One region of the Comamonas sp. lk genome, then DNA from elsewhere that is predicted to be linked to it. Evidence: riboswitches for the same ligand, from Rfam matches in the RefSeq annotation. Region 1 holds a riboswitch; the other holds the start of a gene.
The links. A riboswitch is a leader RNA that binds a small molecule or an ion and turns the genes downstream of it on or off. The one in region 1 is predicted to bind glycine.
Positions count from the first base shown of each region.

Region 1 (6,253 bases):
TCTTCGCCATCCTGATCATCGGTCTGCTGATCCCCTATACCGATCCCAAGCTGCTGCGCAACAACCTGGGCGATATCGCCGTCAGCCCCTTCACCCTGGTGTTCGAACGCGCCGGCCTGCTGTCGGCCGCTGCCGTCATGAATGCCGTGGTGCTGACTTCGGTGCTGTCGGCCGGAAACTCGGGCATGTATGCCTCCACCCGCATGCTCTACGCCCTGGCCACCCAGGGCATGGCGCCCAAGCTGTTCGCCCGCGTCAACCAGCGCGGCGTGCCGGTGCTGGCACTGCTGGCCACCACGGTGATTGCTGCGCTGTGCTTTCTGACCAATGTCTTCAGCCCCAAGGCGGTCTATATCTGGCTGCTCAATCTCTCTGGCATGTGCGGCTTTGTGGCCTGGCTGGGCATTGCCGTGAGCCACTACCGCTTTCGCAAGGGCTGCGAAGCACAGGGCTTCGACCTCAACCAGCTGCCCTACCGTGCGGCAGCCTTCCCCTTCGGCCCGGTGTTTGCCTTTGTGCTGTGCCTGATCATCACCCTGGGCCAGAACTACGAGAACTTCCTCAGCGACAAGATCGACTGGGTGGGCGCGATTGCCACCTATATCGGCCTGCCGCTGTTCCTCATCATCTGGTGGGGCTACAAGCTGGTCAAAGGCTCGCGCATCGTGAAGTACAAAGACATGGACGTGCAGGGTCTGCGCTAATTCAGCCCCAATCATGCAACAAGGCAGCACCGGCAACGGCGCTGCCTTTTTTCATTTCAAACTCTCTGCGGCTCCAGTTGTCTCGGTCTTTAATTCAGATGCCCAGCGGTAAATCGGCCCGCTTCAGCGTGCGCAGCACAAAGCTGGACTGACTGTGGCGTATGCCCTTGATCTTGTAGAGCTTCTCGCGCAGCAAACGCTCATAGTCACGCGTGTCCTTGACGACAATGCGCAGCAGATAGTCGTATTCGCCCGAGACCAGATGCGCCTCCACCACTTCGGGAATGGTGGCCAGCACCTCGCCGAATTTCTCCAGCGTGTTGTCGGAGTGACTGTCCAGCGTCACCATCACCAGCACCGAATCGGCCAGGCCCAGCGCCTGGGGATTGAGGCGCACGGTATAGCCCTCGATCACGCCGGCTTCCTCCATTTTCTTGATGCGCGCCCAGCATGGAGAGGCGCTCAAGCCCACGGCAGCGCCGATTTCCTGCAGACTGGCCCGCGCATTGGCTTGCAAAGCAGCAAGAATCTTTTTATCCAAAGTGTCCATGGCCTTGAATTTATCGCTTTTTAAGCATTGGCAGCAAAATTTTCTGTAGCAAAGCGATATCTGCAGAAAACAAAGCAGCATTTTCTGCACTGCAACATGCATAGTTGAGTCCATGGAAGCACGTTCACCAACGCAGTAAAACCATTCAAGTGATCCCGCTGTTTACCGTCAGCGCCAGATTGTCTGATCCGCCACCGGAACCCGTTCCAGGCCGCGCCACTTATCCGCAGTGGCGCGGCCTGTCGCATTCTGGGCAGTGCCACAGAGTGAGAAAGGACTATGCAATTGATATCTGTCTGCGCTTTTACTGATTGGAGTGCAAGCGGTTTTTATGCGCATCTCTCACAGCCAACGCCGCCGGATCGGCATGCGCAGACCTCGTACAAACCCGCATAAACCCCATGTTGCGACGCAATAACTGGCGGCTAGAATGCCTGCTGTCAGGAGAGAGTGCCTACGGGGTTTGACCCGCAACGCACCGCCGAAGGCGCAGGCTCTGCCTTTATGCAGCACCCGAACGCTCAGGCAAAAGGACTGACAAGCGCTGACGGGCGAGCAAAGCTCAGTCCACAGCGTTCCTTGCTGGAGAGAGGTGCTGCGCTTGCAGCACCCACCGAAGGAGCAAGCTGCACCCGCGTGCAGTGAATCTCTCAGGTAAAGCGGACAGCAGGGCAAGACCGCCACGCCAGGCAATGCGATATCTATTGCATTTGCCGGGCATGGCAACTCATTTGGTTTCACCACCGGAGCTTGCCCCTTGACTGCCGCCGACAACCAACCTCTGCGCCACACCCCTTTGTTCGCCCTGCACCAGCAGCTGGGCGCCCGCATGGTGCCATTTGCCGGCTATTCCATGCCCGTGCAGTACCCCCAGGGGCTGATGGCCGAGCATCTGCACACCCGCAAGGCCGCCGGCCTGTTTGACGTCTCCCATATGGGCCAGCTGCTGCTGCGCGGTGCCGACGCTGCCGCCGCCCTGGAAACGCTGATGCCCGTGGACGTGCAAGACCTCGGCGTGCACAAACAGCGCTACGGCCTGCTGCTCAATGACCAAGGCGGCATTCTGGACGATCTGATGTTCGTCAACCGCGGCGACGACTTATTCGTCATCGTCAACGGTGCCTGCAAACAGGCCGATATCGCCCATATCCAGGAGCGCATAGGCCAGCGCTGCGAAGTGATTCCCCTGCCCGATCAGGCTTTGCTGGCCCTGCAAGGCCCGAAAGCGGTCACGGTGCTGGCGCGCCTGATCCCCGGCGTGAGCCAGCTGGTCTTCATGACCGGCGGCCATTTTGACTGGCAAGGCCATGCGCTCTACATCACGCGTAGCGGCTACACCGGCGAGGACGGTTTTGAAATCTCCGTGCCCGCAGACGGTGCCCAAGCCCTGGCCCAAGCACTGCTGGCCCAGTCCGAAATCGCCCCCATCGGTCTGGGCGCACGCAACTCGCTGCGACTGGAAGCCGGTCTTTGTCTCTACGGCAACGATATAGACACGACCACCACGCCGGTGGAAGCGGCGCTGAACTGGGCCATACAGAAAGTGCGCCGCAACGGCGGTGCGCGTGAAGGCGGTTTTCCCGGTGCATCCATCGTGCTGGAACAGCTACAAAATCCGCAGCAGCTCCAGCGCAAGCGCGTAGGCCTGGTGGCCTTGGAGCGCATTCCCGTGCGCGAGCCTGCGGTGCTGGAGAACATGGACGGCCAGCATATAGGCCATATCACCAGCGGCCTGCTCAGCCCCACGCTCAACCAGCCCGTGGCGCTGGCCTATGTGCAGCCCGACTATGCGGCGCTGGGTACCGAGATCTTCGCCATGGTGCGCGGCAAGCCCGTGCCCATGAAGGTCACGGCCACGCCGTTTGTGCCCACGAACTATTACCGAGGCTGAACCGCTGCCGTGGCCCGGCCTCTTGTTTGAGCAGGCCAATTCATCCGGCGGTGCTCAGAACGCCGCTAAAGTGCGCGCTGGACCTTTCTCAAAACACAGATTTCCCTGAATTCACCATCTGGAGCTTTCCATGAGCATCAAATATTCCAAAGAACACGAATGGATCAACACGGCTGACACCAATGCAGCCATCGTCGGCATCACCGTCCACGCACAGGATGCGCTGGGCGATGTGGTGTTTGTCGACCTGCCCGCCGTGGGCTCCACCTTCAAGGCCGGCGATGTGGCTGGCGTGGTCGAATCCGTCAAGGCCGCTGCCGATGTCTACATGCCCGTGACCGGCGAAATCGTGGAAGTCAACGAAGCTCTGCGCGACGACCCTGCCCTGGCCAACAGCGACCCTCTGAACAGCGGCTGGTTCTTCAAGGTCAAGATGAGCGATGTCAGCGAACTCGAAGGCCTGATGGAAGAGACGGCCTATAACGACTTCGCTGCCAGCAATTGATTTTTTCCACGGCCTTCGCGTTTGCGAAGGCCGTTTTTCTTTCTGCCTGCGCCCCCAGTCAGTCACAGTATTTGAGAACAGGTCCCTCCCATGCTGATGTCGCCCCCCGCTCCCGTTGCCAGCCTTGAAGCGCTGGAAAATCCCGGTGAATTCATTCCCCGCCACATAGGCATAGATGCCGCGGATGAAGCGCTGATGCTTTCCGTGATTGGCGAGGCCTCGCGCGCCGCGCTGATCAACTCCATCGTGCCGCGTTCGATTGCGCGCGCCAAACCCATGGATTTGCCGGATCCCGTCACCGAAGCCGCAGCGCTGGCCGAGCTCAAGGCCATCGCCGGCAAGAACCAGGTGCTCAAAAGCTTTATCGGCCAGGGCTACTACGGCACGCATACGCCGGGCGTCATCCTGCGCAATATTCTGGAGAACCCCGCCTGGTACACGGCCTACACCCCGTATCAGGCCGAAATTTCCCAAGGCCGCATGGAAGCGCTGGTCAACTTCCAGACCATGGTCTGCGATCTGACCGGCATGCCGATTGCCAATGCTTCCATGCTGGACGAAGCCACGGCCGCCGCCGAAGCCATGACCCTGGCCAGACGTTCGGTCAAATCCAAAAGCCAACGCATCGTGCTGGCCGGCGATCTGCATCCCCAGACCATAGAAGTGATACAGACCCGTGCCCAGCCTATCGGCATCGAAGTCACGGTGGCCAACAGCAAGCAGGAGTGGGAAACCGCACTGGCGGGCGATTTCTTCGCGGCCGTGATCCAGTACCCGGCCTCCAGCGGCTGGATTGCGGACTGGAAGGCCGATGTGGACACCATCCACGCCAAGCAGGCGGCCGCCATCGTCGCCACCGACCTGCTGGCCCTGACCCTGCTGACGCCGCCAGGCGAATGGGGCGCGGACATCGTGGTGGGCAACAGCCAGCGCTTTGGCATGCCCATGGGCGCTGGCGGCCCGCACGCCGCCTTCATGGCCTGCCGCGATGAATTCAAGCGCTCCCTGCCTGGCCGCCTGGTCGGCGTGAGCGTGGACGTGCACGGCAAGCCCGCCTACCGCCTGGCCTTGCAGACGCGCGAGCAGCATATCCGCCGCGAAAAAGCCACTTCCAACATCTGTACGGCCCAGGTGCTGCCCGCCGTCATCGCCAGCATGTATGCCGTCTACCACGGCCCTGAAGGACTCAAGCGCATCGCCCAGCGCGTGGCGCGCTACACGGCGATTCTGAGCCGTGGCCTGGCGCAGCTGGGCTATGCCGCCACCCACCATGACACGGCATTCGACACCTTGAGCCTGCATACCAAGAAAGCTACGGATTCCATAGCTGCCCGCGCAGTATCCAAGGGCGTGAACCTCAGAAAAGCCTGGGATGAGTATCTTTGCATCAGCCTGGACGAGACCACGACCCGCGCCGATGTGGAACTGATCTGGAGCATTTTCGCCAAGGACGGCCAGCCCCTGCCCAGCATCACGGCCATGGACGAGGGCCGGCCCTCGCTGATTCCCGAATCGCAGCTGCGCACCAGCCCCTATCTGACGCACCCGGTCTTCAACACCCACCATTCCGAAACCGCCATGCTGCGCTATATCCGCAGCCTGAGCGACAAGGATCTGGCGCTGGACCGCTCCATGATTCCGCTGGGCTCGTGCACCATGAAGCTCAATGCCACCAGCGAGATGATCCCCATCACCTGGCCAGAGTTCGCCAACATGCACCCATTTGCACCCGCCGACCAGCTGCAAGGCTATGCCGAGCTGGATCAGCAGCTGCGCGACTGGCTATGCCAGGCCACGGGCTATGCGGGCATCAGCCTGCAGCCCAATGCAGGCAGCCAGGGGGAATATGCGGGTCTTCTGGCCATCAAGGCCTTTCATGAATCGCGTGGCGAGGCCCACCGCAACATCTGCCTGATTCCCAGCAGCGCCCACGGCACCAATCCGGCCAGCGCGCAAATGGTGGGCCTGCAAGTCGTGGTCACCCACTGCGACGAGCAGGGCAATGTGGACATGGACGATCTCAGGGCCAAGTGCGAGCAGCACAGCGCCAATCTGTCCTGCATCATGATCACCTACCCCAGCACGCACGGCGTGTTCGAGACCCAGGTCAAAGAGCTGTGCGAGCTGGTGCACAGCCACGGCGGCCGGGTCTATGTCGATGGCGCCAATATGAATGCCCTGGTCGGCGTGGCGGCACCCGGCGAATTCGGCGGCGACGTCAGCCACCTGAATCTGCACAAGACCTTCTGCATTCCCCACGGCGGTGGCGGCCCCGGCGTGGGTCCGGTCTGCGTGGTCGAAGATCTCGTGCCTTTCCTGCCCGGCCATGCCACGGCCGGTGTGGCCGGCAAAGTGGGGGCCGTCAGTGCAGCCCCGCTGGGCAATGCCGCAGTCTTGCCTATCAGCTGGATGTATATCCGCATGATGGGCGAGCCCGGCCTGAAGGCGGCAACGGAAACCGCCATCCTGAGCGCCAACTACATCAGCACGCGCCTGCGGGATCACTTCCCCACGCTGTACGCCTCGGCCAACGGCCATGTGGCGCACGAGTGCATTCTGGATTTGCGCGGCCTCAAGGAAAGCAGCGGCGTGATGGCCGAAGA
Region 1 is NZ_UOOB01000001.1:2,936,131-2,942,383, forward strand. Features, by position in the region: gene EAO39_RS13345 (amino acid permease) at 1-704, shown strand, start outside; gene EAO39_RS13350 (Lrp/AsnC family transcriptional regulator) at 799-1,254, opposite strand; glycine riboswitch at 1,686-1,801, shown strand; glycine riboswitch at 1,827-1,931, shown strand; gene gcvT (glycine cleavage system aminomethyltransferase GcvT) at 2,012-3,145, shown strand; gene gcvH (glycine cleavage system protein GcvH) at 3,276-3,650, shown strand; gene gcvP (aminomethyl-transferring glycine dehydrogenase) at 3,741-6,253, shown strand, end outside.

Region 2 (6,253 bases), 670 kb from region 1:
GTGTCAGCCCCTGCTCGAGTTCATAGTTGCCGGCCTTGATGGCCCGGTCCTGGCCCGAGAGGCGAAACCAGAGATACAGCAGCTGCGGGTTGACCTGCACGCCGGCATCGGCCACCCGCTGCGCCACGGCGCGCGGACGCGTGCCGGGCTCGATCTCCAGCTCCAGCGTCTTGGCCGTCATGGTCATGGGCTGATACAGCCACCACCATGCGGCACCGCCGGCCAACACGGCCAGCAGCAGCAAAACCATCAGTGCACGAAAAACAGCACGCACAACCTTGATCCATTCATGAGTTAGGAGCGCCGATCATAATTCAGCCATGACCCTGCCATCGACGCCGTCCCTGAACGGCATTACCGCCATTTCCCATCTGGGTGTCATCCGCGCCGTAGGCGAAGACGCAGCCAGTTTCCTGCACGGCCAGCTGACCAACGACTTTGCCCTGCTGGATATGCAGCACGCGCGCCTGGCCGCTTTTTGCACCGCCAAGGGCCGCATGCTGGCCAGTTTTGTGGGCTTCAAGCGCAGCCAGGAAGAAATCCTGCTGGTTTGCGACCGCAGCCTGCTGGCGCCCACGCTCAAGCGCCTGTCCATGTTTGTGCTGCGCGCCAAATGCAAGCTCAGCGATGCCACGGGCGAATTCTCGCTCTACGGCCTCTCGGGCACGGCCGCCGAGGCCCTCCTGCCCAGCGCCCGCCCCTGGGATCGCAAGGACGCAGGCCCGGCCTCGGTGATCGCTTTGTACCCCGCAGCCGGCCAGGCCCGCGCACTGTGGCTGGCCCCTGCAGGCACGCCAGCCCCCGAAGGCGAGACGCTGGCCGAGGGCCTGTGGCTGTGGGGCACGGTGCAAAGCGCCGTGGCCACGCTCTCGGCCCCGGTGGTCGACGCCTTTGTGCCCCAGATGCTCAATTACGAGTCGGTAGGCGGCGTGAACTTCAAGAAAGGCTGCTACCCCGGCCAGGAAATCGTGGCCCGCAGCCAGTTTCGCGGCACGCTCAAGCGCCGCGCCTACCTGGTCCATGCCGATACCGCACTGAGCGTGGGCCAGGAGGTTTTCTCGCCCGAAGATCTGGAGCAAGCCACGGGCACCGTGGTCCAGGCAGCAGCCTCCCCTCTGGGCGGCTGGGATGCGATTGTCTCCATGCAGATTGCCTCGGCCTCGCGCCAGGACCTGTTTGCCCACGCGGCCCTCAACGAAGGCCATGCGGCCGATGCCACGGCTGGCGCTGCGCTGCAAGTTCTGCCTCTGCCCTACGAGCTGCTGGCGGATATCTAAAACCGCCCTCTCATCCGCCCCGGTTTGGCATGGCGCTCCTTAGGGAGCGTTTTGCTTTGCAGAGGACGGCTTTGGGCTTTGTACACTGCGGCCATGCCAGTCCCCCGGATTTTTGTTAGCTCCTCCAAGCCTTGGCTGCTGCTGGCCTGGCTGCTGATATTTTTGCTGGCCTCCGGCTTTCAGTGGTGGCAGGAGCGTACGGAGCAGCAACGCCAGCAGTTGCAGCTGACCGAAGCCGTGCAGCGCCAGATGCTGGAAAAAATCGCTCAGCACAAGGCTCACCTGACGGCGCTCGCCACGCTTGCAGCGCTCAAGGACGCCAGTGGCCAGCCGGCGGCCATGCGGCAGGTGGCACGCTCCATAGCGCTGATGTACCCGCGCATAGAGCAGATTGAGCTGGTGACTCCCCCCCATACGGCAAGCGGTGATGCGCTGGATCAATCTTCGGGCGATTGCCGCAGCCCGGCAGCGGCCCGCACCGTGGCGCCGCTGCGTCCCGGAGAAAGCGACAGCCTGCCGGACAGTGCGCATCGCGGGCGCTATCTGCTACTCAAAAAGATAGCAGAACCCGCAGGCTGGTTGTGCATGCGCATTGATTCCGCCCATTTGCTAGAGGCCGACACCCTGCCGCCCCATACCGGCTTGCGCATCGACCTCGACGGACAGCCTTTGCTGCAACCCCAAGGTCAGACCGCCGACCCCAACACTTACCAGCCCATAGGCCGATTTACCTTGCAAGGCTATGGCCAGCCCCTGCAGGTGCAGCTGCTGACCCAGGCCCAGCCTCTGCTGGGCTGGCCGCGCCTGCTGCTAAGCGCCGCACTCAGCCTACTGCTGGTATGGCTAGCCGCCCTGGTCTGGAAAAGCCGCCAGCAGGCGCGCCGTCACCAGCAGCGCGCCCAGTTGCTGGCCAATGAGGCACAGCTGGCCCACGCCTCCCGCGTCAACGGCATGGGCGAGATGGCTTCAGGCATTGCCCATGAGCTGGCCCAGCCCGTGACCGCTCTGCTCAGCCAGAGCCAGGCCGCGCTGCGCGCCCAGGAGCTGGGCAAGAGCGAGCTGCTGACCAGCGCCCTGCAGGCCAATGTGCGCGAGGCCCGCCGCGCCGGAGCCATTCTGGACCGCATGCGCAGCTACATCAGCAACACGCCCAGTCAGGCCCAGCGCCTGGATCTGGCCCAGGCTGTGGCCCAGACTCTTTTGCTGCTGGAAGGCCCGGCCAAAGAGGCCGGTGTCCAGCTGCTATGGGAGCCGGCGCCGGCAGATTGCAGCGTTTGGGCCGACCCCGTGGCACTGGAGCAGGTGCTGCACAATCTGGTGCGCAATGCGCTGGAAGCGCTGTCGCAGAGCTCGGTGGCTGAGCCGGCCATACAGATAGCGCAGCAAGCCGACGGCCGACAAGCCAGTCTCACGGTGCGGGACAACGGCCCCGGCATAGACGCCGCCACGGCCCAGCGCATTTTCGACCCTTTCTTCACCACCAAGAGCGGCGGCATGGGCCTGGGCCTGCCGCTGTGCGCCACGCTGATGGAACGCATGGGCGGCCAGCTGCAATATCTGCCGCCCGCCAGCGCCAGCCCAAGCACCGCCTGGCCAGGTGCCTGCTTTGTGCTGACCCTGCCCCTGGCGACCACGGGCGCCGCCCCGGAAAACCCCATCCCATGATTTACCTGATAGACGACGACGCCTCGGTGCGCGAGGCCTTGCATCTGCTGCTACAGACCTATGACCTGAGCGTGAGCTGCTTTGCCTCTCCTGCCGAATGCCTGGCCCATCTGGACCGCAGCCAGCCCGGCGTGCTGATCATGGATTTGCGCATGCCGCTGATGTCCGGCCTGCAGCTGTATGAGCAGCTGCGTGCGCAAGGCGTGGACTGGCCGGCCATCGTCATCACCGGCCATGGCGATCTGCACTCCTGCCGCCGGGCCTTCAAGGCCGGCGTCACCGACTTTCTGACCAAACCCATAGAGGAGCAGACCCTGCTGGAGGCCATCAGGACTGCCCAGGCCACGCTAGCCCGGCAGGCCGAGCGCAACGAGGCCCGCCACCATCTGCAGGTGCTGACCGAGCGCGAACGCGAGGTGCTGGAGCTGATCACCAAGGGCCTGGGCAGCAAGGAGATCGCGGCCGCGCTGGATATCTCCGTGCGCACCGTGGACACCCACCGTGCCAAGCTGGCCGAAAAGCTGGGCACGGGCTCCGTGGCCGAGCAGACCCGGCTGCTGCTGTCTGCCGCTGCCCGCAGCTGAGGCCCACCCTCGGTAAAACTACCGAGAGCCGTCCGTTGGCTTGCGAATAGGCGCCAAGCGCCCGTGTTCCTACAGTTCAGTCATTGCTTTCACCCCCTGGAGCCCTGACATGAATCGCCTGAGCACTTTTGCCCTCCTCGCCCTGAGCACCCTGGCCTGCGGCGCCGCCTCTGCCGCTACGGTCAGCACCCGCTCGATTGCCTCGGCAACCGCCGCCCAACTGGCCCAGCAAACCGTTGCCGCCTGCAGCGCCGACGGCCATAACGTGACCGCTGCCGTGGTGGACCGCGCCGGCGTGCTGCTGGCACTGTCCCGCGCCGATGGCGCCGGCGCCCACACGCCCAAAGCCGCCACCGCCAAGGCTTTCACCTCGGCATCGTCGCGCAACCCGACCAGCGGCATGGCCAAGACGATTCAATCCAACCCCGATGCCGCCGGTCTGGCGCAAATCCCCGGCTTTCTGGTGCTGGCCGGCGGCGTGCCCATCAAGGCGGGCAATGAGGTCATTGGCGCCATCGGCGTGGCCGGTGCGCCCGGCGGCCACCTGGACGAGGCCTGCGCACAAAAAGCCCTGGCGGCCTTGAAAGATCAGCTGCAATAAGCCGCTGCGGCCCGTCTGCCCCATAAGCCAAGGCTCCAGGCCTTGGCTTTTTTGCGTGAAGTCCCCCTTCCAACTGGCTAGAATCACGGCTTTCCTGCGGGAGAGCGAGGCAGGCGCCAAACATGGCCCCATGCCTCCGCCGAAGGCGCAAACTCCCATAATCGCTCAGGCACCCCGTACCGCAGGACAGGACAGTGCAGCCGATAGATCGGCCGCACGAATTCGCCAACTGGAGAGCAGCCCGCAGCCCTTTGCTGCAGGCTCACCGAAGGGGCAAGTGCACGGCCAGGCTGGCGCACGCAACTCTCAGGTACAAAGGACAGCGGGAGAGGCACGCCTGACATTTCGCTATGGCGAATGACTGGCTTAACCCAATCAGGGCTGTCATGCTTCCCTCCGTTTCCTTGCTGGACTCCTTCCAGGCCAGCAATATCACCGTCATGCTGGTGATCTATCTGGTGGCCATCGCGGCCGAAGCCATGTCCGGCGCACTGGCTGCGGGCCGGCGCAATATGGACATTTTTGGCGTGGTCGTCATCGCCTTTGTCACCGCCCTGGGTGGCGGCACCATACGCGACATGGTGCTGGGCCACTACCCCATAGGCTGGACGCAACACCCCGAATATGTGTATCTGGTCATCAGCTTCGGCCTGCTGACCACGCTCATCGCCCGACATATGCACCGCTTGAAGCAGGTGTTTTTGCTGCTGGACGCCATGGGTTTGATCGCTTTCTCGCTGATTGGCTCCAACACCGCGCTGGAGTTGGGCTACCCCACCATCGTCGTCATCATGGCCGGCATGATCACCGGTATCAGCGGCGGCATTTTGCGCGACGTGCTCTGCAACCAGGTGCCCGTGGTCTTCCGCCGCGAGCTGTATGCCAGCGTCTCCCTGGCCGTGTGCCTGATGTTCCTGGGTCTGCGCGCTCTGGATGTCAGCCCCAATATCAGCACCATCGTGTGCTTTGCCGGTGGCCTGGCGTTTCGCCTGGCCGCCATACGCTTCAAATGGCGTCTGCCGGTGTTCTCCTATCAGCAGCGCTGGGAATAAGAGAGTCAAGACCCTGCAATGTCTGTCGAGAGCCTACCCCTGCCCCCATCTGAAAAACCCGGTGAGAGTCTGGAGCCGCCCCTCAATGGGGAATCCATCACATGGCTTGCCGATGGCACGCCCTATAGCCCCCGCTTCGGTGACCGGTACCGCAGCGAACTGGGCGGTCTGGATCAGGCTCGTCAGGGTTTCCTGGGCGGCTGCGGTCTTCCCGAGGCCTGGGCCCACGCCTCGCAATGGCGAATCCTGGAGATTGGCTTTGGCTTTGGACTGAATTTTCTCGTCACCTGGGCTGCCTGGAAGGCAGACCCCCTGCGCCCGCGCGTGCTGCACTTTGCCTCGATCGAGGCCTATCCCGTGTCTGCCGACGATCTGTTGCGCGGCCTGCCTGATGACCCGCAGCTGCAGCTCTTGGCCGAGCAGTTGCAGGCCCAGTGGTGGGGCTTGCTGCCCGGCGTGCACCGGCTGTCTTTTGACAACGGACAGGTGCTGCTCACCCTTTATGTGGGAGATGCCCAGACCGTGTTGCGCAAGCAGCAGCTGACGGTGGACAGCGTCTACCTTGATGGTTTTTCTCCCAAACTCAATCCCGAGCTGTGGAGCCCCGAAGCCATGAAGAACGTGGCACGCCACTGCCGGCGTGGCACCGCTGTGGCAAGCTGGTGCATTGCAGGCAGCGTGCGCGAAGGTCTCGCCCAGCAGGGGTTTGAGGTACGCAAGGTTCCCGGCATTCCGCCCAAGCGCCACAACCTGCGCGCGGTTTACAACCCGCGCTGGGAGCCTCGCCATAAAGACGATGGGCTGCCGCCGCCGGTGACAGCGCCCGAACGCTGCCTGGTCATAGGTGCCGGTCTGGCCGGTGCTGCTGCCGCCGCCAGTCTCGCAAGACGCGGCTGGCAGGTCAGCGTGCTGGATGCCGCCGATGCGCCCGCCGCCGGCGCCTCGGGCCTGCCCTCAGGCCTGTTTTGCCCTCATGTATCGCCAGATGACAGTGTTTTATCGCGCTTATCCAGAAGCGGCGTGCGCACCACGCTACAGATATTGCAGCAGCTAAGCATCGCACAGCTGCTCGAT
Region 2 is NZ_UOOB01000001.1:2,265,711-2,271,963, reverse strand. Features, by position in the region: gene mltG (endolytic transglycosylase MltG) at 1-274, opposite strand, end outside; gene EAO39_RS10445 (folate-binding protein YgfZ) at 321-1,277, shown strand; gene EAO39_RS10440 (ATP-binding protein) at 1,371-2,942, shown strand; gene EAO39_RS10435 (response regulator) at 2,939-3,526, shown strand; gene EAO39_RS10430 (heme-binding protein) at 3,636-4,127, shown strand; glycine riboswitch at 4,215-4,319, shown strand; glycine riboswitch at 4,347-4,460, shown strand; gene EAO39_RS10425 (trimeric intracellular cation channel family protein) at 4,514-5,179, shown strand; gene mnmC (FAD-dependent 5-carboxymethylaminomethyl-2-thiouridine(34) oxidoreductase MnmC) at 5,198-6,253, shown strand, end outside.
Region 2: it holds a riboswitch for glycine, as region 1 does, so the genes downstream of both, EAO39_RS10425 (trimeric intracellular cation channel family protein) here and gcvT (glycine cleavage system aminomethyltransferase GcvT) in region 1, are expected to answer to the same signal.